4 regions of the Bacillus atrophaeus genome follow, and region 1 is predicted to be linked to each of the others. Evidence: riboswitches for the same ligand, from Rfam matches in the RefSeq annotation. Region 1 holds a riboswitch; each other region holds the start of a gene.
The links. A riboswitch is a leader RNA that binds a small molecule or an ion and turns the genes downstream of it on or off. The one in region 1 is predicted to bind S-adenosylmethionine.

Region 1 (7,222 bases):
TGCCGCTGTTCGAAAAAGCCCAGGCACTTCAAGAAGAGCTGATGATGCTCATGCCGGAAGAACCGGGAAGCGGTGCGTTGGAACAGGAAAAATATATCGTCAGACAGGCGAAAAAAATTGCTCTGCTTACCGCCGGGCTTGCCGCGCAAAAATACGGCAAATCCATTGATCAGGAACAAGAAGTGCTTGTCAACATCGCAGACATTGTCAGCCTTGTGTATGCAATAGAATCAGCGGTGCTCAGAACTGAAAAAGCCATCGCGGCGCATGGGGAAGAAAAAGCCGCGCAAAAGCTGATGTATACGGAAATTTTCACACAAGAAGCCTTAAATGAAATTGAAGCACACGCGAAAGAATCACTGATTGCAATGGAAGAAGGAGACGCACTTCGCATGATGCTTTCCGCGCTGCGCAAATTAACGCGTATCACGCCGAAAAATGTCATCCGGAAGAAACGCGAAGCAGCGTCAGGCATTTTCCAAGCGGAAAAATATATCGTGTAACTCACAAAGTGCTCCGGTTTTTCGGGGCACTTTTCATGTAAGCAACGTTTTAGGTTTTTAAAACAATCTATGTTAAAATAACCTCGATCATTTACTGGGGGTGAAGAAGAAGATGTCATTGAATTTTTACTGGTACCCTAAATGCGGAACGTGCCGCAAAGCGAAAAAATGGCTTGAAGAGCACGGCAAAGAAATAAACGAGATACATATTGCAGAACAGACTCCAAGCAAAGAAGAAATCAAGGCGCTTTATGAAAAAAGCGGACTGGAGCTAAAGAAGTTTTTTAATACGAGCGGCTTGAAATACCGTGAACTGAATTTGAAGGAAAAATTGTATCACATGTCGGAAGATGAGCAACTTGAGCTTCTCGCTTCAGACGGTATGCTGTTGAAACGCCCGATTACATCAGACGGAGAAAAAGTGACGGTTGGTTTTAAAGAAGATCAATTCGAAAAGAACTGGATGTAATGTAAGTTTTTAAAGAATTATGGTATCTTCTTATTATATGCAGTAAAAAAATGGAGGGATTTACATGAGCACACCTAAAGATTTGCGTTACTCAGAAGAACACGAGTGGGTAAAAGTTGAAGGAGAAAAAGTCAGAATCGGAATTACGCATTTTGCCCAATCCGAGCTTGGCGACATCGTATTTGTCGAGCTGCCAGAAGTCGGCGCTGAAATTAAAGCGGACGAGCCTTTCGGAAGTGTAGAATCTGTTAAAACGGTATCAGAACTTTACGCGCCGATTAACGGAAAAGTGGTAGAAGTAAACGAAGACCTTGACGACAGCCCTGAGTTTGTAAACGAATCTCCTTACGAAAAGGCATGGATGATCGTCGTAGAACCTTCTGATGCGTCTGAAATTGAAAGCCTAATGACATCAGAGCAATACGATGAAATGACACAGGAAGACTAATCGCTTCATCGGATAACCGTGCAGTCAATTGGATACTCTAATTTTATGGGAGGTGTCCAATATGGCTATCGGCAAACAAAGGTTTGATGTGACAGATCATGTAACAGGCCGCTTTCAAAACGGCCGGCTGTCGTTATACCATGAGGATGAAATGATTGGCCAAATGACAGGCATGAATGAATACGAGCTTAAACCCGGTTTTTCATTTGAAAATGAAAAATTTTATAAGACAGCCGATGCAGTTTCAGGAAGCGACGCGAAGTACGTGGATTGCGACTATGAAAACGGCTGGTGTTAATGTGTTGGCGGTGATATTCACTGCCTTCTTTTACAATCTGAGCGCTTCAAAATTGATGTGACAGGTGATGGCAAATGATATTGGACGATTTACAAAAAGTCATTATAGTTGAAGGGAAATCCGATAAGCAAAAAATCAAAAGCGTCCTCAATGAATCTGCGTGTATTGTGTGTACAAACGGAACGCTCGGCCAGACGAAGCTGGAAGAACTTGCTGATCAGCTTTATGATAAAGATGTGTATATTTTGGTTGATGCAGATGAATCCGGAGAGAAATTGAGAAAACAGCTGAAGAGAGAATTGCCCGACGCCTGCCATTTATATATCGACAGAACGTTCAAAGAGGTGGCGGCAGCGCCGAGCCGTCATATTGCTTCCGTATTACTTCGCGCAAATATCAATGTTCATACAAATTTTCTTGATGGATAAACCCGAGGTGTTTGAATCAAATGAAAGAACTTCAAGAGCAAGAGCTCGAATTGATAAAAGAAGACGTCTATCTCCTATATTTATATACTCCTTTTTGCGGCACTTGCCAGCTCGCGGGCAAAATGCTGTCTGTTGTTGAAGAAATGCTGCCGCAAGTCGCCTATTATAAAAACAATGTAAACTATTCTCCGACATTCGCAAAAGCCTACAAGATTGAAAGTGTTCCTTGTTTTCTTCTTTTCAAAAATGGAAAAGTGGTTGAAAAAGGTTATGCTTTTCACTCTGTTTCCTACCTATACGATATGATTAAACAAAAAGCTTCCAATACATCCCGTTTATGACATATTTCTCGGGAAATAAGTATGGAAAATGTCGTTCGTTTTATAGAGGGTTCTAGCTGCCCGCAGAGAAATGTGTATGTATGACCAATGAATAGGAGGTTGTACAAGTGGAAAAAACGGAAGTGTTAGAGGAAGAGTATCAGCGTCTGTTTTTAAAACCCCTATTGAATGCTTCAACCCTGCTTATCACCTTTCAAGGTGAGACAGAAGCTTTTACCTTCTCGATAAACGAACGGGGAGAAATGAAAAAAATTTCTCAGCCCAAAACGTCCAACCTGACCTTTTATGGAAATCAAGCGGAGATCATTCATCTGCTGCATGGAGATATTTCCCTTCAAAATTTAATTCAAAGCGGAAGCCTGAAAGTGAAGGGATCTTTTAGAGCGCTGCTCAAGCTTGAAGCCATCCTCTGGCTGACAAACGGTTTTTTCCAGAGGGTTCAAAAAGCATAAAACTAGAATATTCATAATTTTATAGAAAAAGATGGCATCATTTATTTTATTGACATCATATGATTTGCCATGCTATTCTACATTAAGAATTTCCGGACGTAAAAAGAACTATATATTTCTCTTATCAAGAGAGGTGGAGGGAAGTGCCCTATGAAGCCCGGCAACCATCAACATTGTTGAAATGGTGCCAATTCACACAAAGCGATTCGCTTTGGAAGATGAGAGAAAGGCGATGAAAAGAAGCCTTTCTGCTCATGTGTGCAGAAAGGCTTTTCTTTTGCCGAATAATCGCCGGAAGATTTCTTAGAATAGTGTTAAGGCAGGTGATTGCTTTGATCAATCTTCAGAATGTTTCAAAAGTGTATAAATCGAAACATGGGGATGTCAACGCTGTCCAAGATGTTACCCTCTCAATAAATAAGGGTGAGATTTTTGGAATTATTGGATATAGCGGAGCGGGTAAAAGCTCCTTGATCCGTCTGCTTAACGGTCTTGAGAAACCAACCTCAGGCATCGTGGAAGTAGCGGACAGCAAAATAAATGAAGTAAACGGCCGCGGCTTGCGAAAAGCCCGCCAAGAAATCAGCATGATCTTTCAGCATTTTAATTTGCTTTGGTCTCGTACGGTGAGAGATAACATTATGTTTCCGTTAGAAATCGCCGGCGTGAAAAAAAGCGACCGAATCAAGCGTGCCGATGAACTTATTAAACTGGTAGGTTTAGAAGGAAAAGAAAAATCGTATCCATCACAGTTGAGCGGCGGACAAAAGCAGCGTGTCGGGATTGCAAGAGCGCTCGCCAACAATCCGAAGGTTCTCCTTTGCGATGAAGCGACATCCGCACTTGATCCGCAAACGACAGATTCAATTTTGGCTCTCTTATCCGATATAAATGAAAGACTCGGTCTGACCATTGTGCTGATTACGCATGAAATGCATGTAATCCGCAAAATCTGCAACCGGGTGGCTGTTATGGAAAACGGTATAGTTGTGGAAGAAGGCGATGTACTCGATGTCTTCAGAAATCCGAAGGAACAAATGACGAAACGTTTCGTACAGCAAGTGACAGAACCGGAAGAAACAAAGGAAACGATCCAGCATTTCCTTGATGAAAATACATCAGGGAAAACTGTTCAGCTCACCTTTGTCGGAGAAGCTGCAGAACAGCCTCTCATTACAGAGATGATCAGGAATTTTAATGTAGACGTTAATATTCTGCAAGGGAAAATCTCACAAACGAAGGATGGGGCTTACGGCTCTCTCTTTATCCATATTGACGGAGAAAACGAAGAAGTACAAAACGTGATCCGGTTTATTAAAGACAAACAGGTGGAAGCAGAGGTGATCACGAATGTTTGAAAAATGGTTTCCGAACGTTGATTTGACAGAACTATGGAGCGCAACGTATGAAACGCTGTACATGACGCTGATTTCCTTATTCTTCGCTTTTATTATCGGTATCATTCTCGGGTTGCTGCTCTTTCTTACAGCTAAAGGAAGCTTGTGGCAAAATAAAGCGATTAACAGTGTGATTGCGGCGGTTGTCAATGTTTTCAGATCCATTCCATTCCTTATCTTAATTATTTTATTACTGGGCTTTACTAAGATTTTAGTAGGAACGATTTTAGGTCCGAATGCGGCTCTGCCGGCACTGGTGATCGGATCGGCGCCATTTTATGCCCGTCTTGTCGAAATTGCCTTGCGCGAGGTGGATAAAGGTGTGATTGAAGCAGCCAAATCCATGGGCGCAAAAACATCAACCATTATCTTTAAGGTGCTGCTGCCGGAATCAATGCCGGCGCTTATCTCAGGTATTACAGTCACTGCCATCGCATTGATCGGCTCTACAGCAATAGCCGGCGCGATCGGTTCGGGAGGACTTGGAAACCTGGCGTATGTTGAAGGCTATCAATCAAATAATGGTGATGTCACACTAGTTGCAACTGTGTTTATTCTGATCATCGTCTTTATTCTTCAGATTATCGGTGATTTGATAACGAATATAATAGATAAACGATAAGGGAGGATTTACATTGAAAAAGTTATTTTTAGGCGCACTACTTATTGTTTTTGCAGGGGTTATGGCTGCTTGCGGATCAAATAATGCAAGTGATTCAAAAGAAATTGTCGTTGCTGCGACAAAAACACCGCACGCGGAAATTCTCGAAGAAGCAGAGCCGCTGCTAAAAGAAAAAGGCTACACGCTAAAAGTAAAAGTGCTGAGCGATTATAAAATGTACAATAAATCGTTGGCGGAAAAAGAAATTGATGCAAACTTCTTCCAACATGTTCCTTATCTTGACCAAGAAAACAAAGAAAATAAAGATTACAACCTTGTGAATGCCGGCGCGGTTCACCTTGAGCCATTCGGTATTTACTCTAAAAAGTATAAATCATTAAAAGATCTTCCAGACGGCGCGACGATTATTTTAACAAATAACGTGGCTGAGCAGGGACGTATGCTTGCAATGCTTCAAAACGGCGGATTAATTACGCTGGATTCAAAAGTAGAAGCAGTGGATGCGACACAGAAAAACATCACAAAAAATCCGAAAAATCTTAAGTTCAAGAAAATCGCACCTGAATTAACTGCAAAAGCATATGAAAACAAAGAAGGAGACGCTGCCTTCATTAACGTGAACTATGCGATTCAAAATAAATTAAATCCTAAAAAAGATGCGATTGAAGTTGAGTCTACAAAGAACAATCCGTATGCCAACATCATTGCAGTCCGTAAAGGTGAAGAAGATTCTAAAAAAATTAAAGCTTTAATGGAAGTTCTTCATTCTAAAGAAATTAAAAACTTCATTGATAAAAAATACGATGGATCTGTGCTTCCAGTAGCTGAATAAGAATCAAACCCCCGGATGATGAAAATCCGGGGTTTTTTGTGTAATTTCCTAAAAGCGGTTCATAATAAAAAGGAATTTTAATCGAGCTGGAGGGATATTTGTTGACTCAATATAATGAAAGTGGAAGCATGCAGAACGCCTTAAAACAATATAAAGAAGGTTTAGGCACTTTTGAACAAAAAATGCCGATGATGGGAAGAAAATTTAATGAATTCACTGAGCAGTGTTTTGAGGCCAATTCACTGACTGAAAAGGAAAAACAGCTGATCGCTCTTGGAATCAGCATTCATGCCCAAGATGAATACTGCATGATCTACCATACGAAAGGCTGCATTGATCAAGGAGCGACTGAGGAAAACATTCTCGAAACAGTCAGCGTCGCGGCTGCTTTCGGAGGCGGCGCCGCATTAAGCCAAGGCGTAACGGTTGTGCAGCAATGTATTCAGGAATTTGGCAGCACAACGCATTAATAGCAGGAATATTCCGAAAATCCTTTCTCGTTTAACCTGACGGGACGTATATGGTTTATGTGACTTCATATCAAGTCTCAGCCTCTTTGAAGAGATGCTGTATCATTGATAAAATAGAAGCAAATACTTGAAGGGATTGATTCATTATTTGCAGCAGCCAGGATAAACTTGATTTGGACTATACGGCGGAAATGGAAAAAGCGATGCACAAAACATACGGCATCGGATACGGAGAATACAGCCGCCGGCTGGACGCAAGGATGGAAGTTGAACGGCAGCGCGAGCTTGATTATGAGAAAAGCAAACACTTTTCTGAGCAGCTTAATGAGAAAATCAATCTTTAACAAAAGGGTGGGATTCCACTCTTTTTCTATTTAAGCGGCTTTAATAAAGCGCTGATCTTTGTTACACTTGAGACCGTTCAATCAAATCAATTTTTAAAGTTGTATTTACTTTTCATTTGCTATAAAATTAGAATGAGAATAAAATGAGAATAATGATTATATATTTCTGGAGGTATAGATATGGCTGCTTCAACATTAACGATAAAAGATCTTCACGTTGAAATCGAAGGAAAAGAGATCTTAAAAGGGGTAAACCTTGAAATAAAAGGCGGAGAGTTCCACGCTGTAATGGGACCGAATGGTACAGGTAAATCCACATTGTCAGCTGCAATTATGGGCCATCCGAAGTACGAGGTAACGAAGGGCAGCATTACGCTTGACGGCAAAGATGTCCTGGAAATGGAAGTGGACGAGCGTGCTCAAGCAGGCCTTTTCTTGGCAATGCAATATCCTAGTGAAATCAGCGGTGTGACAAACGCCGACTTCCTTCGTTCTGCGATCAATGCGCGCAGAGAAGAAGGCGATGAAATTTCTCTTATGAAGTTCATCCGCAAAATGGACGAAAATATGGAATTCCTTGAGATGGATCCGGAAATGGCACAGCGTTATCTTAACGAA
Region 2 (7,222 bases), 2.1 Mb from region 1:
TTCAATACGTTCAATTTTCAAAGCTCTGTGCTACCTTTCTTTAGCGGGCTGCAGACGTTCACTTGACAGGTGCGGCTTTTCTTTCTCTTTGGTTTCTTCTTCATTTTGATTCACATGGACGAGAAGCAGCACGAGAATGCCGACAGCCAGTGTTAAGCCGGCGATGCTTAAAAACATGCCGGGTCTTGACCATTCCATTAAGCGTCCGAAAATCGGAGGTCCGATCGCGACACCTAAAAACCGAACCGATCCGTATAATGACGTTACAAATCCTCTTCGGTCTTTCCCGACAGCTCCGGTGATGAAGCTGTTGATACAAGGCAGCACAAGCCCGGTGCCGACACTGCTGATGACAAGAATGCTGATAAAGAGAACCAATTGTTCAAAAAAAGATAGCGTGGCATAAGAAATAGTCATCAGCGCCAAACCAAGAACAATCAGCTTTTTCATTAAGGATTGCTTTTGTCCGATTTTACTTCCGGTAATATATGAAGTCACACACATGACCAATAGCGGAATGGCCAGAATCAGCCCTTTTTTTACGCCATCGGTATCATAGGTTTTCTCCAGTACATCCGAAAAGTAAAATAAGATCCCGAATAGGGTAAATAAACAAGTTGCTCCCGCTAAATATGCGGTGAAAAGCCATCTGCCCTCTTGTTTAAATACGCTTAATAATCCTTTTGCGTATTTTCCTATGGTTGGCGGCTCCTCTTCTTTTTTCTTCTCCTTAATAAAAATCCACGTCAGCAGAATAGAAAGAGCGCAAAATGCAGGGAATGCAAAAAAAGCTCCATACCAAACAAGTAAGGCTATAAGAGAGCCGATAATGGGTGAAAGGACTTTTCCCATTCCGTTTGACGCTTCGACGATTCCGAGCACTTTGCTTTCCTGCGCCCCTTTAAACAGATCCGCCGACAGGGCCATAGCGATTGGGCCTGTCCCTGCAGCGCCGAGTCCCTGCAGGGCGCGTCCCGCCATGATCAAAGGAAACGATTGGTGGAAAAAACCGGCGATTAATCCGCCTATCCCGTACAGAAATAAGCAAGGAATAATAATTTTCTTACGGGAAAAACGATCTGCGAGGTAGCCGACAATCGGTATAAAAACAGCTGCGGTTATCGAAAAAACCGTTATGACAAGACTGACTTGAAATTGAGATAAATGAAGTTCGGATTTCATTTGCGGTAAGATCGGGATTAACATGGAATTACCCAGTGTTAAAATGAGCGGTATAGAACCGATTGCCACAATAGTCATCACATTAGGTTGTTTTGTTTGTGCCACCAAGGCTCACTCCTTTTCTTGTTAGAATGTCCTTGATGTATCGGTTTATTCAGAAAAGATTAACGCTCAGTCATATGTAAAAAACCGAATACGGAATGGACCGTATTCGGGCATTTATCATGTATTTTGAATCAGCCGAGTCCTTGTGACGTAACGGCGACTAAGTGTCCGTTTCGTTCCGGAAAAGAGCTCTTTTGAAGAACCATCAGCGGCGATTCAGTATCTCGTACAAACCCCATGGCCGCCAGATCAAGATCGATACAGCGGTAGTCTCCGGAAATATCAATTCGAATCCGTCCTTGCTTTCCATCCGCAAGCTCATTGATTAACAGAGCCGCACATTCTCTGGAAGGTGCGATTAAAGGCCCTATTCTCAAGCTGTCCGGCGTCTGGCGGGAAAGTCCGTACCCGACAATGCTGCCATCTTTGTTTTTGACAACGGAACATTCTAAACAGCCGGAAATGAGCTGCTGAAGCAGGCGTTCTCTGCCTGTTCCGAAAGCCGCCCGGTCTGTTTTTGTTAAAGCCTGAAAATCCTTTGGCTGAAAAGGTGCAATGTCTATATCAGAATCCGCTGTGTGAGGCAAAAAGCGGTCACACACATACTTATAAATGGAACTGATTTGCTGAAATCCGGCTTTTTGATAAAGCGGCAGGCCTTGCTCGGTGGCGACAAGCATAATCGGAATGGTATCGTTTAGTTCGCCGATGCATGCTTCCACCATCTTTTTGCCGAGACCGGCCCCTCTGAATTCTTTTTGTACGATCACAAGGCCAAGCGAAGCAAAAGCCCCGTATGAAAAAATGCCGGAGCAAGAAAGAAGAGTTCCTTTGCTGTCCTTATAACCAAAAAGGCGTCCGTTTTGCAGCAAAAGCTCCAGCTCCCGCTCATCATAACCCGGCCAGCCTGCGTGCCGGCACAATGCAAACAGGCCAGGCACATCTTTTTCTGTTAAAACGGAAAGCGCAGCATCACTCATTGGCATCATTATCACCGTCTTACTTGAGTTTTTTATACATTACAATATGAGGTCCGATACCAGGGAGATCAAATGGATCACCAGTATCCTTCCAGCCAAGCTTTTCGTAGTACCCTTGCACGTGGCATCTGGCGTTGCACCATACCGTTTTTGCCCCCATATCGGCAAGCTTCTGTTCAGCGCGAGTGACAAGCGTGCTTCCGGCTCTCTGCTTGCGGTATCCGGCAAGCGTCGCCATTCCCCTCATCTGATAGGATGGGCCAGCTTCAATCAAGGGATGATCTTGGCGATAAAAAGAAGCTACGCTGATCAGCGTTCCGTCAAAAAAAGCGCCGAGGTGAAAGCTGCCTTCCTCTTTGTCTCGTTCATATTTACATTGTTCTATCGTTTGGTGCGGACGCAAGATCATATGTCTGATTTCATAAGTATCTTCTGCTGAAATTTCATTGACAAGAATCATGATATCCTCCTTTTACTAATGGTTTGAAGAGAAGGGGAGACACCTCTTTATATTATCACCTGCCATCCATAAAGAGGAGGGCCGCCTGATTTATTCAGGCAGCCCTTTTCACGTTTAGTGCAAAAACACATTCTCGCGCTTTTCGTCTTTTTTCTGAATATAGGAAGTAAGCTCCGCCGTTAAGTCAGACCGGAGGAAAGGCGTGATCAGATAAACTCCGTTAAACAGCTCACATGCCGTATCGAGAAGAGAGCGGGCGATGGCGAGGCCTTCCGCTTTTTGTTTTTGCTTATCTTCACCGGCAAGCGCCATTTTCTCGCGAATGGAATCCGACAGTTTGATGCCGGGAATTTCATGATGAATAAATTCGGCGTTGCGGCTGCTGGTTAACGGCATAATGCCAATGTAAACAGGCGTCTTGAGATGCTTGATTTCGTTATGGATGTCGACAAGCTGCTGCTCTGAGTAGACTGGCTGTGAGATAAAATAATCGGCGCCGCAATCGATTTTTTTCTCAAGCCGTTTCACCGCTTTGTCAAGGTGGCGGACGTTGGGATTAAACGCCCCGGCGACAGAAAAATTGGTCTTTCTGCCGAGCGGTTTCCCCGATAAGGAAAGCCCTTCATTGAATTGCTTGATCAGCCTGATTAAATCAAAGGATGTTAAGTCATAAACAGATGTGGCCCCCGGAAAATCACCGATTTTAGAAGGATCGCCTGTAACCGCCAAAATATCGTTTAAGCCTAAAGTGTCGAGCCCCATTAAATGTGACTGCAAGCCGATAATATTTCGGTCTCTGCATGTTATATGAACGAGAGATCTGATATCCATCTGCTGCTTCAAAAGCGCTCCGCAGGCAACATTGCTGATTCTCGGAGTCGCGAGTGAGTTATCGGCAAGCGTCAGCGCCTCTATTCCGGCTTCTTTTAATTCGCTTGCAGCGGAAAGGAATTTCTCAAAGTTCAACTTTTTCGGCGGATCAAGCTCTACGATTATTGACCTTTTTTGAGAGGCGATTTCATCTAATCCCGGCTCGGTCCGCTCGTGCTGAATGGAGATGGTTTCCTGCGCTCTGACTTTCACTTCTTTTTCCGTAATAGGCTCAAGGCCGCCGACTGCATCTGCCATGGCCCGAATGTGGCTCGGGGTTGTGCCGCAGCAGCCTCCAATAATCCGTGCGCCTTGTTTTCGGAATTCAATGGCGCTGTTTTGGAAATACGTATCATCTGTTTCATACACAAGCCGTCCTTCTTCTAGGGATGGCAGGGAGCTGTTAGGATAAACGGATAAAAACGCATCATCAAAAATCGGCACCTCGGTGAGCGCTTCAATCATATGATAAGGGCCGAGCCGGCAGTTAATGCCCGTCACATCAGCACCAAGACCGACAAGCGATCGAAGAGCTTCCGATAGAGGCGTTCCGTCTTGAAGCACCCCTTGTTCATGCATCGAGACATTCAGTACGATCGGCAAATCCGTTTCCTTTCTGGCAATTTTTAAGACTTCCTGTGCTTCTTCAAGATCATAATAGGTTTCCAAAAGGAGTCCGTCCGGCTCTTCGTGCAGCAAAAGATAAAGCTGTTCCCGAAAGCTTCTTTTAATTTCCTCAAGGCTGTACGCATTTTTGTTAAAGGTGCGGATGCCGCCCATCGTTCCGAGCACATACGCTCCGCCAGACGAGGCACGCGCGATTTTGACGGCTTCTTTATTGATTTTTTTGGTTTCATCTTCAAGTCCGTGCCGGGATAATTTGATATAGTTGGCCCCGTATGTATTGGTTTGAATAATATGTGCGCCCGCCTGAACATACGCTTCATGAATTCGTTTGATTTCCTCCGGCTTTGACACATTCAATTCTTCAAAGCATCTGTCAATGCCATATGAATAAAGAAGCGTCCCCATAGCGCCGTCTCCGATTAATACCTGATGTTTCAAATCTTCTAAAAGTCCCATTGTCTGCCTCCTTCATAACATTCAGCAAGGAAAAAAGAGAATTAAAAAAAGTCCTCTTAAGAAGAAGACTTTATAAAAGATTTGTCTATCTTCTTATCTTCCAAGCTGTTCAAGCTTGCTGGATTTAGCACCTTGGTCATGACTGCGAATGCAATCATTACACCGGTTGCTGAAGCTTCTTCGGGCCAGTCCCTCAGCTTCTCTTGATAAGAACAATGATTCAGTTTTTAATTGAGCAAATGAAATCCGGAATTCCCCAAAAAGAGATGAGGAATTTTCCTTTCTCCAAATTTACCGAAAATATAGACAATAATCAATAGCAAATGTAAAATTTATCGGAAATTTATAAATTGAACGTCAATCGGCAGGTCAGCACCGCGGACGGCAGACATAATCTGCTGAAGATCGTCCTTGCTTTTTCCGGTCACCCGTACCTGATCATCCTGGACTTGGGATTTCACTTTCAGACCTGAGTTTTTAATGATCGTGTTGATTTTTTTGGCGTTCTCTTTATCGATCCCTTGAACTAGCTTCGCGCGCTGTCTCACAGTGCCGCCGGAGGCATTCTCGATTTTTGAATATTCGATGTTTTTGGTCGGAACATTTCTTTTAATGAGTTTGCCTGTGAGCACATCCTTAAGCTGGCTCATTTTGAATTCATCATCGGAAACCAGAACGAGATCCTCTTTTTCTAACGTAATGTCGCTTTTACTGCCTTTGAAGTCATAGCGGGTGCCGATTTCCTTCAATGCAATCTGAATTGCGTTTTGGACTTCCGGGAATTCAACCTTGGACACAATATCAAAAGAACTTTCTTTTGCCATATGAAAACCTCCATAACATTTAACTTATGTGTTGATTATAGTAGAATAAAGAGAAACTTCCAACAGAACAAAGAATCAATTTGGGATGATTGGAAAAAAATAAGGAACAACATCCGCCAAAAACATAAGCGGAATAGGAAGGACGATAGCATGAGACCAGGGCAGCAATTAACCTTGAGTATAGATCACCAAACAGATTTCGGTTACTTTTTAACCGACGGAGAAGACACGGTTCTCTTACATAACAGTGAAGTGACAGAGGATATAGAAGAAAGAGACGAAGTAGAGGTATTCATCTACGTTGACCAGCAGGAAAGGCTTGCGGCAACGATGAAAATACCGGTCATCAGCGCCGAGCAATATGGATGGGTAGATGTAGTGGATGCAGTAGACGATATGGGCGTGTTCGTCGATGTCGGCTTATCTAAGGACGCGCTTGTCGCAACAGAGCATCTTCCTCCGTACGAATCCGTGTGGCCGCAAAGAGGGGACAAGCTGTATTGTATGCTGAAAGTGACAAACCGCGGACGCATGTTTGCAAAACCCGCGCCGGAGGACATCATCAGCGAGCTGTTTACTGAAGCGTCAGAAGATATGATGAATAAAGAGCTGACAGGAACGGTGTACAGGCTTATCGCTTCCGGTTCTTTCCTGATCACAGACGACGGCATTCGCGCCTTCATTCACCCTTCTGAAAGAAAAGAAGAGCCGAGACTCGGATCAAGAATCACAGGACGGGTGATTGAAGTGAAGGATGACGGGTCGGTGAACATGTCGCTTCTCCCGCGGAAACAGGATGCGTTGTCAGTAGACGCCGAGCAAATCCTTACTTATATGAGAACGAGAAACGGCGCCATGCCATACGGAGACAAGAGCGACCCGGAAGATATCCGCCAACGCTTTCAGATGAGCAAGGCCGCCTTTAAACGGGCGCTCGGACACTTGATGAAGAATAACAAGGTCTATCAGGAAAACGGCTGGACATATGAAAAGCAATAAAGTAGAGAGCAGGCTGCCAGAGAGCAAGCCTGCTTTTTTTGCGGTGAATATATCCAATTGAGTATGGTCTCCAAGTGCCGAGGAGTCCGGACAGGATTTGGGGAATACTCCGCGAAACGCTCCATGCTTTACTAACCTCATGAAAAAACAGCAGAACATAGAGCGTTATGCAGAGGAACTATATACAGAGCTGAAGAATATGTCTGATGTAGAAAGAGAGAATGCAATCGGGGAAATGAGGGTCGCGTATTTGTGAAGAATGACAAAACAAAGGCCGAGAAACTCCCAAATGTGATTTCTGAGGAATTTTCGCAGCCGAAGGAGTTTGCTGAAGCGTTATTGGGCGTGAGGAACAACGGGACAATCGTCTATTTCTGTCAGAAAAAACAAAATGAAATCTCAAAAAGAGATCATCGTTATAGCAAATCTGGCAGCGGTTTAGTTGGTGTTGTAGCTGTGCCGTTTTTTTTCTTTTTTGAATTTTAAGTAACACGGGGAGGCCGTAACATGGATTTAAGCATCAATTATCTGTTAACGATCATTTCGCTTCTTTTCTTTTGGATAGCCTATTATGTAGGAATAAAAAAACAAACTTGGATACTGGCCGGTTTTAATGAGGCGCGTATCCGTGACAAGGATAGGCTGGCAAGAATTGCAGGCTGCTTTTTCTTGAATTCCGGTTTATTTATTCTGCTGAACAGCTTTATCGCATTTCCCGG
Region 3 (7,222 bases), 1.9 Mb from region 1:
AGAATTCCTGGGAGGTATAGCCGTCTGGCACCGGAAGCCAGGCGAAAAATGATCCCGCCGGAGCCGTGACATCCCATCCGATCTCCCGGCAGGCTGTAATCCACGCCTGCCGTCTGCTCTCATACATGGCGTTTTGTTCAGCCACACACGTTTGGTCTGATAAGAGAGCCGCCGCTGCCGCTTGCTGTGTCGCCTTGAACAGACTGACAAACATATGGTCCTGATAAAGGTTAATGGCTTCAATCACAGATGCATTACCGACGGCAAATCCGACGCGCCAGCCCGCCATATTATACGTTTTAGACAATGTATAGATTTCTATGCCAATGTCCTTTGCCCCTTCAGTTTGTAAAAAGCTTAATGGCTTGTGCCCGTCAAAGCCAACTGCGCCGTATGCGAAATCATGAACGACACAGATGCCGTTTTCTTTAGCCAAGCTGACCGTTTCTTCAAAGAAATCCGAAGTAGCAACGGCTCCTGTCGGATTATTCGGATAATTCAAATACATCAGCTTAGCTTTTTCCTTTACGTCAGAGGAAAGGCGGCTGTAATCAGGCAGGAACCCCCTCTCCTCTATAAGCGGCATCATTTCCATTTCGGCTTTAGCAAGCGCAACCCCCGACCAATAATCTGGATAGCCCGGATCGGGAACTAAAATGGTGTCCCCTGGGTTTAATAAACATTGCGGAAGCTCGACAAGCCCCGCTTTTCCGCCGAATAAAATGGCAATTTCACTTTCCGGATCTGCTTTCACTCCGTATTCTCTTTGATAAAATGCCGCTGCTGCTTTTTTTAAATGATAGGAGCCGCGGAATGATGAGTATTTGTGGTTCTCTGGGTCTGCGATCGCGTTTTTCATTTCTTCGACAATATGATCCGGTGTCGGCTGATCAGGATTTCCCTGCCCTAAATTGATGACGTCGTGCCCTTCTTGCAGTTTTTTGTTCACCTTTTTGACTAAAGAAGCAAAAAACTGTTCGGGAAGCTGTGTTAACACGTGAGAATGTTCAAATTTCATCTGTTTTCACCTTCTAAAAAAATTTCTTGAAATGATAGTCCATCATCATATATGGTTATATATAAAAAGTAAAGGGAAACTTGGAGGTGCTGCAGAGGTGAAATGGACCATATCCTGTCTTCAATTTGATATTGCATACGGTAATCCTTCAGAAAATATAAAAAAAGCTGAATCTTTAATCGAAAAAGAAAGTAAACACGCCGATGTTCTCGTTCTTCCTGAATTGTGGACGACCGGCTACGATCTGACAAACCTTGACCTGTTAGCGGATGATGACGGTCTCGCTGCTCAAAGCTGGCTGAAAAAGACCGCAAAAACGCATGGTGTCCACCTAGTCGCCGGTTCTGTCGCCGTCAGAAAAGGCGGCCATATCTATAATACGATGTACATTGCGGATAAAGAAGGAAAGATCGTTAAAGAGTACAGCAAAGCCCATCTGTTCCAGCTGATGGATGAACACCTTTATTTATCGGCCGGCTCGGCTGATGGTTATTTTGAACTTGACGGCGTCAAAAGCTCGGGACTGATTTGCTACGATATCCGTTTTCCAGAATGGATTAGAAAGCATACGACAAAGGGCGCAAACCTGTTGTTTATTTCAGCGGAATGGCCTCTGCCCCGCCTCGACCATTGGAAAAGCCTTCTTATTGCCAGAGCGATTGAAAACCAATGCTTTATCGCGGCCTGCAACTGCACCGGGTCAAACCCCGACAATGAGTTTGCCGGCCACAGCCTGATTATTGATCCGTGGGGCCGTATTTTAGCAGAGGGCTCTAAGGAAGAAGGTGCTGTACGGGCAGAGGTTGATATAGAAGAAAGTGAAGCCGTACGGAAACAGATTCCCGTTTTCGCAGACCTTCGAAAAGATTTATATTAATATTGCACAACAAAAGTTGTTGACAAATAAACGAAGCACCTGTTAACATTTTCATCAACTGATTAATTCGAATTGCAAGACAAGTGAATATTTTCTCTTATCGAGAGTTGGGCGAGGGATTGGCCTTTTGACCCCAACAGCAACCGACCGTAATGCCATTGTGAAATGGGGCGCACAGATTTTGCGCCGAGACGTTAGTCTCATTAAGGCACGGTGCTAATTCCATCAGATTTATCTGAGAGATAAGAGAGGCGAAACGTGTCTGTTAGCCTCCTTCTCTCCAGAGAAGGAGGCTTTTTTTATTGGCCATCCCCCCGCATTACATAAACAGCTATTCATATTGGAGGGTAAATAATCATGGCAGCAACCACAACACCATTGTATGAAACGTTAAATGAAAGCTCCGCTGTTGCATTGGCGGTTAAGCTCGGCTTATTTCCAAGTAAAAGCACATTGACTTGCCAAGAAATCGGCGACGGAAATTTAAATTATGTTTTTCACGTGTATGATCAAGAAAAGGAAAGAGGACTGATTATTAAGCAAGCCGTCCCTTATGCAAAAGTAGTCGGCGAAAGCTGGCCGTTAACGATCGACCGGGCGAGAATTGAAAGCAGCGCGCTGATCCGCCAAGGAGAACATGTGCCTCATCTTGTGCCCAGAGTCTATTATTCTGACACAGCCATGGCGGTTACCGTCATGGAAGACCTGTCTCATCTGCAGATCGCCAGAAAAGGATTACTAGAAGGGAAGAATTTTCCGAGTCTGTCGGCACACATGGGAGAATTTTTAGGGAAAACTCTTTTCTACTCCTCTAATTACGCGCTTAAACCGCAAGTAAAGAAACAGCTGGTAAAACAATTTACGAACCCTGAGCTTTGCGACATAACTGAAAGACTCGTGTTTACAGATCCTTTCTTTGACAACGACACAAATGATTTTGAAGAAGAACTTCGCCCCTATGCAGAGGAACTGTGGCAAAACAATAGTTTAAAAATAGAAGCGGCGAAGCTGAAACAATTATTTTTAACGTCGGCGGAAAGCTTGATTCACGGTGATCTTCATACAGGAAGTATTTTTGCAAGCCAAGAAGAAACAAAGGTGATTGATCCTGAGTTTGCGTTTTATGGACCAATCGGCTTTGATGTCGGACAATTCATCGCAAATCTCTTATTAAACGCACTCGGCCGCGAAGTAGAAGCAAGAGAGCCTCTGTATGAACATGTAAATATCGTATGGGATACATTCAAGCAAACATTCAGTGAGGCGTGGAAAAAAGACAGCCTTGAAGCATACTCGAAAATAGACGGATATCTTGAAGACACCTTGGCACACATTTTTTCAGATGCTGTCGGCTTTGCCGGTTGTGAGCTGATCCGCCGCACAATCGGGCTGGCGCACGTTGCAGATCTTGACACCATCGTGCCATTTGATAAACGAATTGAAAGAAAAAGGCTTGCACTAGAAATCGGCGCGGTGCTTGTTGAAAAACGCGAGCAGCTGAAAACAATTACCGATGTTCTTAAACAATTTAAGCAACATCTAAAGGAATGATGAATGATGAGCACTCAATTTACAGGTCCCCGTTCAGTAGAATGGAAAGAAACATATATTCATATTTTAAACCAGCAAAAGCTTCCCGATGTCACTGAATATCTTGAACTGACAACGAAAGAGGATGTTTTTAACGCTATTGTCACATTGAAGGTGAGAGGCGCTCCGGCAATCGGAATTACCGCTGCGTTCGGACTCGCTCTTGCTGCTAAAGATATAGAAGCGGCAGATGTTTCTGAATTCCGCCAGAAGCTTGCTCCGATCAAGGATTATTTAAACAGCTCAAGACCGACAGCCGTTAACCTGTTTTGGGCGCTTGAAAGGCTCAGCCGTTCTATTCAGTATGCAACATCGGTAAACGAAGCAAAAACAAACCTTGTCCATGAAGCCATACAGATTCAGGTTGAAGATGAAGAAACGTGCCGGATGATTGGCCAAAACGCGCTGCAGCTTTTTAAAAAAGGCGATCAGATTATGACAATCTGCAATGCCGGTTCGATTGCTACGAGCCGGTATGGAACGGCACTTGCCCCTTTTTATCTGGCTAAACAAAAGGATCTCGGACTTCATATTTACGCCTGTGAAACAAGGCCGGTCCTCCAAGGGTCCCGGCTCACTGCATGGGAGCTGATGCAGGGCGGCATTGATGTCACGCTGATCACGGACAGCATGGCGGCTCACACCATGAAAGAAAAACATATTTCCGCCGTCATCGTCGGGGCAGACCGAATCGCAAAAAATGGAGACACAGCGAACAAAATCGGCACATACGGCCTTGCCATTTTAGCTCAAGCCTTTCAAATTCCGTTTTTTGTGGCGGCTCCTTTATCAACGTTTGACTTGCAAGTCGAAAGCGGCGACGATATTCCGATTGAAGAAAGAGATCCTGAAGAAGTGAGACAGATCTCCGGCGTTCGGACCGCTCCGGCTGATGTTCATGTGTTCAATCCGGCTTTTGATATTACACCCCACAGCCTTATCTCAGGCATTATTACCGAAAAGGGAATCCTGACGGGCTGTTATGCAGAAGAAATCGAACAATTATTTGCAGAATCCCATGTAAACTAAAAAACCGCAACGGCTTTGCTCACATTCGGGCAGAGTCAGCGGTTTTTTTGCTTTGTCAGCTTTATGATTTCGTTCTTTTGGGAGCTTGATAATACATGTAATTTTACAAACAGCTCTGCAAACCCGGCGATTTTATCTGGGCGGCTCAGCTTCATTACTCATTGTCCTCCTTTTTCACCAGACCAACTTTTTTAACTTTGTAAAATTATATGTCTCAAGTGAAAAAATTGGAACGTGCCATATGTTTTATTTTTCTTTATAGGGGATTTGCTCTATGCGAAGCAATACTGCCTTTACATTTGTTCTGCTGCCCGCATAACCGGTTAACGCCCTATTCTTCCCAATGACTCTATGGCACGGCACAAATATCGGCAATGCGTTTCTCTTGTTGGCTTGTCCGACTGCGCGAACAGCTTTAGGACTGCCGACTGCGGCCGCGATATCGGCATAGCTTCTGGACTCGCCGTACGGGATCGTGTCGAGCGCCTGCCACACTTTTTGCTGAAAAAACGTTCCCTTTTGGGCCAGCGGCAGTGAGAATGTTTTTCTATCACCGGCAAAATACTCCCGCAACTGCTGCTTTGCCTCTTTTAAAATAGGTGTCTCCTGTTTTTCCGCCATGGGAGCCGCTTCTTTCCATTTCAGAAAATCCTCTTCACTGAGCAGTAAACGCGTAATTTTGCTTTCTTCCTCCACAATGGCAACTTCCCCCAAAGGGGTTTCTGTTATCTCATAGCAGCTCATTCGTCGTTCCCTCTTTCCTCATTATGCTGGCGGAGCGGCAGCGTTAAATGAAATACGGTTCCTCTGCCCTCTTCACTTTCTACCGTTATTTTTCCTTGGTGTTCTTCAATAATTTTATAGCTTACCATAAGTCCGAGTCCAGTGCCCCGTTCTTTTGTTGTATAAAAAGGCTCTCCAAGCCGTTTTAATTTATCCTCTGTTATTCCGATGCCTTCATCTTGCAGGGAGATGAGAATATGATCCGGGCCGGACGGCTGAATTTTCACATATACATTGCCTCCCTTAGGCATAACTTCAATGGCGTTTTTTAAAATATTGATAAATACTTGTTTCAGCTGATTGGGCTCACAATAGATCGGAGGAATGGTTTCGATCAGATCCAGATGCATTTGAACATTGCTGAGATTGGCTTGGGCGTGGAGAAGGTCCATTGTATCCTGCATGATGTCGGTCACATTTTTTTCTTCATACATGATCGCCTGCGGCTTCGCTAATATTAGAAATTCTGTGATGATGGATTCAATCCGCTTTAATTCCGAGGTGATGACATTAAAGTAAAGGGCATAATCACCTTCAACACTCCCCTGCAGAAGCTGGATAAAGCCTTTGAGCGCGGTCATCGGATTTCTGATTTCATGGGCGATGCCGGCGGCAAGCTCTCCCACTACATGCAAAGTGTCGGATTTTCGAAGCCGTTCTTCAAGCTCCTTACGCTCGGTGACATCTTTAAAAATAGCAAGATTCATATTTTGAATAATATGGCGTTTAAAAGAGAATTCCAATTTCCGATTTTCCTTGCCGCTTAACAAAAAGGGAATTTCATTATCCATTTCTTCAAGATTAATCTGCCTGGCTGAAGAAGTCAGATTTTCAATATCATAGGCAGAAATGATATCCAGCAGACTGTGCTTTTTGATCTCTTCATGGGACAGGCCTAAAATATCGCTCGCTAACGGATTGGCATCAATAATGCGATATTTGTTATCAAATAACACGTTTCCGTCCATCGAGCCGTTAAAGACTTTTCTGAATTTCAATTCGCTTTCTCTAAGTTCTTTCTCCATCCTTTTTCGATCGCTTACATTTCTAAAAATCGTTAAATGCTGGCCTTCCAATATCGTTCGTTTTGAAGTGAACTCCAGCTCTTTAAACTGCCCGTTCCCCATTTGAAAGAGCAGCTCATCTCTAATCTCCCCGAATTTTTCATATTTCTTTTTCGTGCACCGGTATTTTTGATGCGAAACAACGAGAAAGTCACACAGTTTTCTTTGAACAAGCTGATTCATCGGCAGTTCAAAAATTTTGCACGCCGATTGGTTCGCCTTCACAATTCTTCCGTCGTCCGACCAAATGAGAATAGCGTCCATCGCATTTTCGAAAATTTCTCTGAACCGCTCTTCGCTTTTAAACAGCTGTATTTCCATGGAGCGTTTCTCGGTAATGTCTCTCATAATTGACATGTAAAAGCCGTTGATGATATTAGAGGTAATTGTGAATTCAAACAGCTTTTGGCCGCCTGAACGGAGTCTGACTGGAAGCTCTCCTTTCGCTTTGCCTTTCCTGTGGATCGTTTCCCAAATGCTCTGAAAGTCTTTTTCGTTTGTTTTATCTATAAATTCTCCGAAAGATAAATGAGACAGCTCGTTTTGGCCAATTTCGAAACTCTTGCAAAATGACAGATTCGCGTCTATGAAACAGCCTTCTCTGTCAAAGAGCACAATCCCGTCAACAGCTCTGTCGAACAAATCCTTAAATAACTGTTCATTCATAGAGAATTCCCGCTCTAAAATCTTTTTAGATGAGATGTCCCGCATAACTACAAAAAAGGAATCTTCTCCACTTTCCTTTTTCGCAAGAAATTCGATATACTTTGTCGCTCCGCTGTCCAGCCTGATCGGGACCTCTTTCCACAAAAATCCTTTATTAAAAAATTTCTTAATCGCAATGACAAGCTCTTCTTCTGG
Region 4 (7,222 bases), 260 kb from region 1:
AAGGAATGCCGACTTTTTCAAAAGTAAGAACAAACGGGCTTCCTTGTGAACCGATTTCCTGCCAAGGGTAAATAGACATAATGACAAATAATGCACCAACATAAAAAATAAGAATCCGCCAAAATACTGTATCAATCGCTTTTGCTAACGATTTTTCCGGATTTTTCACCTCTCCGGCAGTCACACCAATCATTTCAATTCCTAAGTAAGCGAACATCACCATTTGGAGTGACAGCAAAACCCCTTTTATGCCGTTTGGGAAAAATCCGCCATTGTTCCACAGATTGCTGATGCCTGTCGCGACTCCTCCGTTCCCGACTCCGGCGATAATCATTAATAAACCAACAACAATCATCGATAAGATTGCTACAATTTTAATAAGAGCAAACCAAAATTCCAGCTCTCCATATGCTTTTACGGCTAGGAAGTTGACAGCCGTCATTATCATCAGCGCTGCCAATGCCCATATCCAGCTTGGAACATCCGGATACCAATATTTCATATAGATGCCGACTGCTGTAATCTCAGCCATACACGTTACCACCCATAAAAACCAATAATTCCAGCCGGTCAAATATCCCGCGAGAGGGCCCAAATAGTCACGTGCGTATCTGCTGAAAGAACCTGCCACCGGCTTTTGAATCGCCATTTCGCCAAGTGCCCTCATAATAAAAAACATAACAAGACCGCTGCAAGCATAAGCTACCAGAATTCCGGGTCCGGCTAACTTAATAGCAGAAGCAGAGCCAAGGAATAAACCTACCCCAATCGCTGCCCCTAATGACATCAAAGATATATGTCTTTGTTCTAATCCCCGATGCAATTGTTTTTCTTGCGCCTTTCTTTGCATAACCCTCTCCCCTAACACTATTCGATTTTAATCTAGTAACGCTTCTTTTGCTGCGTATCATAGTGGGATTCATCCGGCCTTTTCCTCCGAAAACAGTCAAAAATGGCTAGACCTATCTAATCTATTAGTCATTCAATTAACTCTATTATAAACGTTTTGTGAATATTTTTTAACACTTTATGTAAAGCATAGCGGAATACAAGGACTAAGAGGAAGTCGGATGGATGCAGAGTGCAGCAGGTATAACAAAAAGGCTTCCGACGAATCGGAAGCCTTTTAATTATACAAAAATAACTTCTTTGGGCTGATGGTTCAGTTCTTCAGGCACTAATCGTTTTTCAACATTAATGCTGTGCCAGATCATGAAGATCAGCACTGTCCAGATTTTACGGCTGTTATCCGCTTTATCCGCACAATGGTCTTCAAGAAGCTGAAGGACATAATCCTTTTTAATATAAGCGTCTGTTTCACTTTCCCGAATAATATTTCGGATCCACTCATTCATTTCATTTTTCAGCCAATGGCGGATCGGCACTGGGAAACCGAGCTTTTTGCGGTTCAGCACGTGATCAGGAACAACGCCCTCTGCCGCTTTGCGAAGCAGATATTTCGTTGTGCCGTTTTTCGTTTTTAATTCATCCGGAATTTTTGAGGCCACATCGAATACGACCTTGTCCAAGAACGGTACACGCAGTTCTAATGAATTGGCCATTGTCATTTTATCCGCTTTTAACAGAATATCGCCGCGCATCCATGTATGAATGTCTACATACTGCATCTTGTTAATGTCACTGTATGAGCTGCTTTCTGTAAAGTACGGCTTCGTCACATCGCGGTAAGAAAGCTGCGGATTATAATGTTTGAGAAGCTGTTTTTTCACAGGTTCTTCAAAGATTTTCGCGTTTCCGATATAGCGGTCCTGAAGCGGCGTACATCCTCTGATCAGCAGGCTTTTGCCTCGCATTCCTTCGGGCATGACAGAAGCTACATACAAAAGCATCTTTTTCAGACCGGACGGGATGCGTTCAAACGGTTTAAGAGAAAGCGGTTCGCGGTAAATATTGTATCCGCCGAACAGTTCGTCAGCCCCTTCGCCCGATAACGCGACTGTTACTTGTTTTTTCGCTTCTTTTGCGACGAAATACAATGGAATCGCAGCCGGATCAGCAAGCGGATCATCAAAATGCCAGACAATTTTCGGCAGTTCGTTCATATATTCTTCCGGAGAAATAACGGTGCTGAAGTTTTCTATGCCAAGTGCAGCTGCCGTTTCCTTCGCAACATCAACCTCACTGAACCCCTGCTGTTCAAATCCGACAGAAAATGTTTTCAAGTTCGGATGAAATTCTTTAGCAACGGATACAATAAAGGAAGAATCAATCCCTCCTGAAAGGAAAGAACCGACTGGCACGTCACTTCTCATATGAACCTTAACAGAATCAAAAATCGCGTCTCTTACTTCCTTGACAAGCTTATCTTCATCTGAAGATTGAACAGGCTTGAAATGCGCTTTGAAATACGTTTTAAAGGTGATATCGCCTTCCGGGCGAATCGTAAACTGCTGTCCAGGCTCTACCTTTTTCACATTCACGTCCAGCGTGCCAGGTTCAGGAACAAATTGGAACGACATGTACTGCTGAAGTGCCTCAGTATCCAGTTGAATATGGCTTTCAGCAGCCATTAAGCTTTTTCTCTCTGAGGCAAAATAAACCTGATCATTGATCGTTGTGTAATATAACGGCTTAATGCCAAATGGGTCTCTTGCGCCGTACAAGACATGATCATTTTTATTCCAAATCAGAAAAGAAAACATTCCGCGTAATTTTGAAGCGGCTTCTTCTTTATAATGACGGTATGTCGCAAGAAGGACCTCTGTGTCTGAATCTGTGTTGAATTGGTATCCTTTTGATTCAAGCTCTTCTCTCAGTTCAATATAGTTATAGATTTCTCCGTTAAAGATAATCCAATATGTTTCATCTTCATATGATAAAGGCTGCCCGCCGTTTTCTACATCAATAATGCTGAGCCGTCTGAATCCGAATCCGACATGCTCATCATGGTAATACCCATCACTATCAGGACCGCGGTGAACGATCATCTGATTCATCTGTTTGATAAGTTCTTCTTGATCTGCGGTTTGAGTTAATGGATGCTTGTTAAAAACTCCAACAAATCCACACATATTATTGCCTCCATATTATTATTTTCATGATGAAATCCCTCTTTATAGACGCACCGGATATTAAATCGTTTCACTGTTATGTAAAAAAATAAACCTGGGCCTAATGAAAAAAGGGAAAGCCGCTTATAAGTAAGCGGCTATATAATTATTCTGCTAAAGCCTCTTTGCGAAGCTGGTCAGCCTTATCTGTACGCTCCCACGGAAGGTCAACATCATGACGTCCGAAGTGACCGTAAGCAGCCGTTTGTTTATAGATCGGACGGCGCAGATCAAGCATTTTGATAATGCCGGCCGGGCGCAGATCAAAGTTATTGCGTACAACTTCAATCAGCTTTTCTTCAGAAGCTTTTCCTGAATCAAAAGTATTAATGGATATGGAAACCGGCTGCGCAACACCGATAGCGTAAGCAAGCTGCACTTCGCAAGAATCCGCAAGACCCGCTGCCACAATGTTTTTCGCTACATATCTAGCTGCGTATGCCGCTGAACGGTCTACCTTCGTTGCGTCCTTACCTGAGAACGCGCCGCCGCCGTGGCGTGCATAGCCGCCGTACGTGTCAACGATGATTTTACGTCCTGTAAGACCGGCATCTCCTTGAGGTCCGCCGATTACAAAACGTCCTGTCGGGTTAATGAAGTATTTTGTTTCTTCATCAATTAATTCCTCAGGAACGACAGGATTAATGACGTGCTCCTTAAGATTGCGCTGAATTTGCTCAAGCGAAATTTCAGGGTGATGCTGTGTTGAAATAACAATCGCGTCAATACGGACCGGCTTATTGTTCTCATCATATTCCACAGTTACTTGAGTTTTTCCGTCCGGACGAAGGTAAGGAAGAATATCTTCTTTGCGTACTTCGCTCAAGCGGCGCGCTAATTTATGCGCCAATGAAATCGGAAGCGGCATAAGCTCTTTAGTCTCGTTGCACGCATAACCGAACATTAAGCCTTGGTCTCCTGCACCGATCGCTTCGATTTCAGCATCGCTCATTGTGCCTTCACGGGCTTCAAGCGCCTGATCCACACCCATCGCGATGTCGGCGGACTGCTCGTCAATAGACGTTAAAACAGCGCATGTTTCAGCGTCAAATCCGTATTTCGCGCGCGTATAACCAATTTCTTTGATCGTTTCACGCACCGTTTTTGGGATATCAACATACGTGGATGTTGTGATTTCTCCGCTGACAAGCACTAAACCTGTTGTAACGGACGTTTCACAAGCAACACGCGCATTAGGGTCATGTTTTAAAATTTCATCTAAAATGCTGTCCGAAATCTGGTCACAGATTTTATCCGGATGCCCCTCCGTAACAGATTCTGATGTAAATAAACGACGATTTTTACTCATGATTTGCTTCCTCCTGGCAAAAGACCTCCCGATAGGCCTTTTATATATGATACGGAACTCGCTCCCTCTTATACAATGTCATACTTTATATTAGAGAATGTTAATTGGCATATTTATGAAATAAAAAAACCTTTTCCACTTGAGGAAAGGGTTGGTTGTGTGTGCCTTTCACTCTTATCGCTCAAGGAATAAATAACCTTGCAACAGGTTAGCACCTTGGTTGTCCCACATGTGTTTCCACATGCTTTTTAAAGAGAAACCGGTTGCTGGGCTTCATTGGGCCTGTCCCTCCGCCAGCTCGGGATAAGAGTATCCGCTCAATAAAATATCTTATCTTATAAGTGTTTATGGTGTCAACAAGAAACAGGAATTAGCAGACTTTATTTCAAAAGTGCGTTTCAAAAACACACACAAAAAAACATCAAATAGTATAGACTATTGGTATTAATGTGTTATACTATTTTACAAATGGCAAGACACAATAAAAGATAAAGGAAGGTTTCTATGAACTCAGTTGATTTAACCGCCGATTTGCAGCTCTTATTAACAAGTCCGAACGTGCAGCATAATTTATCCGTTCCGCAGCTCACCGAAAAAGTAATTGCCCGAAATGAAGGCACATTAACATCGACAGGCGCCGTGAGGGCCACAACCGGCGCTTATACCGGGCGTTCTCCTAAGGATAAATTCATCGTACAGGAACAAAGCACGAAGGATAAGATTGATTGGGGTTCTGTGAACCAGCCGATATCAGAAGAAGCATTTGACCGGCTGTACACAAAGGTCGTCAACTACCTGAAAGAAAGAGATGAATTGTTCGTCTTCGAAGGTTTTGCAGGCGCAGATGAAAAATACAGGCTGCCGATCACTGTCGTAAATGAATTTGCATGGCACAATTTATTTGCCAGACAGCTTTTTATCAGACCGGAAACAAATGATAAAAAAACCGCTGAACAGCCGTTCACCATTCTTTCCGCGCCTCATTTTAAAGCAGACCCGGAAACGGACGGCACACATTCTGAAACATTTATCATCGTTTCATTTGAAAAACGAACCATTCTAATCGGCGGGACAGAATATGCCGGTGAAATGAAAAAATCCATTTTCTCAATTATGAATTACCTTCTGCCTGAACGGAATATATTGCCGATGCATTGTTCAGCCAACGTGGGCCGGGAAGGAGACGTCGCTCTTTTCTTCGGTCTGTCAGGCACCGGAAAAACAACATTATCCGCAAGTTCAGACCGCAAGCTGATCGGCGATGATGAGCACGGCTGGTCCCATACGGGCGTCTTTAATATAGAAGGCGGCTGCTACGCCAAGTGTATTCATTTAAGCGAGGAGAAGGAACCCCAGATTTTCAACGCGATTCGTTTCGGATCAGTGCTTGAAAATGTCGTCATAGATGATCAGACGCGTGAGGCAAACTACGATGATTCTTTTTATACGGAAAACACTCGTGCCGCTTACCCGATTGATATGATTGACAACATCGTGTCACCAAGCATTGCCGGTCACCCGTCTGCCATTGTTTTTCTGACGGCCGACGCATTCGGCGTACTCCCGCCAATCAGCAAACTGACAAAGGAACAGGCGATGTACCATTTCTTAAGCGGCTATACAAGTAAGCTGGCCGGAACCGAACGGGGCGTCACTTCACCAGAGACCACGTTCTCCACATGCTTTGGCTCACCGTTCTTGCCGCTGCCTGCCCATGTATACGCTGAAATGCTTGGGAAGAAGATTGATGAACACGGCGTGCAGGTTTACCTTGTCAACACAGGCTGGACTGGCGGAGGTTACGGCGTCGGAGAACGCATGAAGCTTTCTTACACACGTGCAATGGTCAGAGCCGCAATTGAAGGCGAATTGGAGAATGCAGAGATGAAGACGGATACTGTCTTTGGTCTTCATAGTCCGGTTCATGTGCCAGGCGTTCCTGATGACGTCCTTCAGCCGGAAAAAACATGGAAAAACAAAGAAGAGTACAGAGAAAAAGCAGTTTACCTGGCTAATGAATTCAAAGAAAACTTCAAGAAATTCTCACATACAGGCGCGATTGCAGAAGCTGGCGGTCCGCTCCTTTAAAGATTGCTTTTCAAAAGGCCAAGAGCTTGTTTCGCTCTTGACCTTTTCTTTAATTTGTGGAATGCAGAGAAGTCAGTTTGTATGTAATGCCTGTCCGGCCGTTTGACCACTCAAGCTTTTGCACTTCAGCCGTTCCCGACTTCTCGCCAAACTTGGTCTTCCGTACATCCATCGGAATATCGAGAGGATAAATGCGGTACCCCTCTTTCTCAAGCCGGAATATATTCTCCTCTATCCGTTCTTCTTTACCCTTCGTTACAATCATTGTATTAAATTCAACAGGCATTCCCAAATTGAAAACCCCTTTCGTTCTCTTTTTCTCTTCCATCATATCATAATCCGTCCGCTCACTGGTTCTTCATCCATTGTGTGAGCTCCCGTACGATACGTCTGTTTTGCTGCGGGGGAAAATAGTGCGTAAACCCGCTGAAGTACCATGTTTCCACCGGCTTATGCAGCTGTTTTAATTTGTCCTCCAATAAGTAGGAATGCTGAATGGACACGTTTTGATCTTTTTCCCCATGGATCAAAAGCACTGGCGCCTGAATGCGGTTTGTTTTATCAAACGGCGACCTCCGTTCATATTCCTCCGGCACTTTTTTCGGCGTGCCCCCGATTACCCGCTTCATCATTCTGCGCAGATCTTTCCGCTCCTCATAGGTCAGGAACATATCACTGACGCCTCCCCATGACACAAAAGAAGCGGCACTTTTCCCCATTTCAATCGCAGTCAGTATACCCATGATCCCCCCGC

Region 2: another riboswitch for S-adenosylmethionine. It lies ahead of AAHT65_RS12800 (bifunctional homocysteine S-methyltransferase/methylenetetrahydrofolate reductase); the one in region 1 lies ahead of metN (methionine ABC transporter ATP-binding protein MetN).
Region 3: another riboswitch for S-adenosylmethionine. It lies ahead of mtnK (S-methyl-5-thioribose kinase); the one in region 1 lies ahead of metN (methionine ABC transporter ATP-binding protein MetN).
Region 4: another riboswitch for S-adenosylmethionine. It lies ahead of metK (methionine adenosyltransferase); the one in region 1 lies ahead of metN (methionine ABC transporter ATP-binding protein MetN).

What each region holds. Positions count from the first base shown of each region.
Region 1 covers NZ_CP154443.1:414,453-421,674, reverse strand. Annotated here, with positions in the region: gene AAHT65_RS02285 (acyl-CoA dehydrogenase family protein) at 1-503, shown strand, start outside; gene AAHT65_RS02280 (arsenate reductase family protein) at 616-972, shown strand; gene gcvH (glycine cleavage system protein GcvH) at 1,037-1,420, shown strand; gene AAHT65_RS02270 (YusG family protein) at 1,482-1,718, shown strand; gene AAHT65_RS02265 (toprim domain-containing protein) at 1,793-2,146, shown strand; gene AAHT65_RS02260 (thioredoxin family protein) at 2,167-2,487, shown strand; gene AAHT65_RS02255 (SCP2 sterol-binding domain-containing protein) at 2,595-2,939, shown strand; SAM riboswitch class I at 3,058-3,164, shown strand; gene metN (methionine ABC transporter ATP-binding protein MetN) at 3,272-4,297, shown strand; gene metP (methionine ABC transporter permease MetP) at 4,290-4,958, shown strand; gene metQ (methionine ABC transporter substrate-binding lipoprotein MetQ) at 4,972-5,790, shown strand; gene AAHT65_RS02235 (carboxymuconolactone decarboxylase family protein) at 5,919-6,260, shown strand; gene AAHT65_RS02230 (hypothetical protein) at 6,452-6,604, shown strand; gene sufC (Fe-S cluster assembly ATPase SufC) at 6,785-7,222, shown strand, end outside.
Region 2 covers NZ_CP154443.1:2,544,193-2,551,414, forward strand. Annotated here, with positions in the region: gene AAHT65_RS12780 (mandelate racemase/muconate lactonizing enzyme family protein) at 1-21, opposite strand, end outside; gene AAHT65_RS12785 (MFS transporter) at 31-1,260, opposite strand; gene AAHT65_RS12790 (GNAT family N-acetyltransferase) at 1,419-2,273, opposite strand; gene AAHT65_RS12795 (GNAT family N-acetyltransferase) at 2,287-2,727, opposite strand; gene AAHT65_RS12800 (bifunctional homocysteine S-methyltransferase/methylenetetrahydrofolate reductase) at 2,842-4,680, opposite strand; SAM riboswitch class I at 4,771-4,893, opposite strand; gene AAHT65_RS12805 (YajQ family cyclic di-GMP-binding protein) at 5,013-5,504, opposite strand; gene AAHT65_RS12810 (CvfB family protein) at 5,655-6,503, shown strand; gene AAHT65_RS12815 (hypothetical protein) at 6,756-6,989, shown strand; gene AAHT65_RS12820 (DUF3784 domain-containing protein) at 7,011-7,222, shown strand, end outside.
Region 3 covers NZ_CP154443.1:2,777,939-2,785,160, reverse strand. Annotated here, with positions in the region: partial or broken gene AAHT65_RS14185 (pyridoxal phosphate-dependent aminotransferase) at 1-1,018, opposite strand, end outside; gene AAHT65_RS14180 (carbon-nitrogen family hydrolase) at 1,116-1,895, shown strand; SAM riboswitch class I at 1,990-2,144, shown strand; gene mtnK (S-methyl-5-thioribose kinase) at 2,253-3,446, shown strand; gene mtnA (S-methyl-5-thioribose-1-phosphate isomerase) at 3,453-4,514, shown strand; gene AAHT65_RS14165 (hypothetical protein) at 4,550-4,669, opposite strand; gene AAHT65_RS14160 (methylated-DNA--[protein]-cysteine S-methyltransferase) at 4,761-5,258, opposite strand; gene AAHT65_RS14155 (PAS domain-containing sensor histidine kinase) at 5,255-7,222, opposite strand, start outside.
Region 4 covers NZ_CP154443.1:157,120-164,341, forward strand. Annotated here, with positions in the region: gene alaP (alanine permease AlaP) at 1-850, opposite strand, end outside; gene asnB (asparagine synthase (glutamine-hydrolyzing)) at 1,131-3,032, opposite strand; gene metK (methionine adenosyltransferase) at 3,178-4,380, opposite strand; SAM riboswitch class I at 4,552-4,690, opposite strand; gene pckA (phosphoenolpyruvate carboxykinase (ATP)) at 4,885-6,468, shown strand; gene AAHT65_RS00900 (DUF2584 domain-containing protein) at 6,518-6,760, opposite strand; gene AAHT65_RS00905 (alpha/beta hydrolase family protein) at 6,816-7,222, opposite strand, start outside.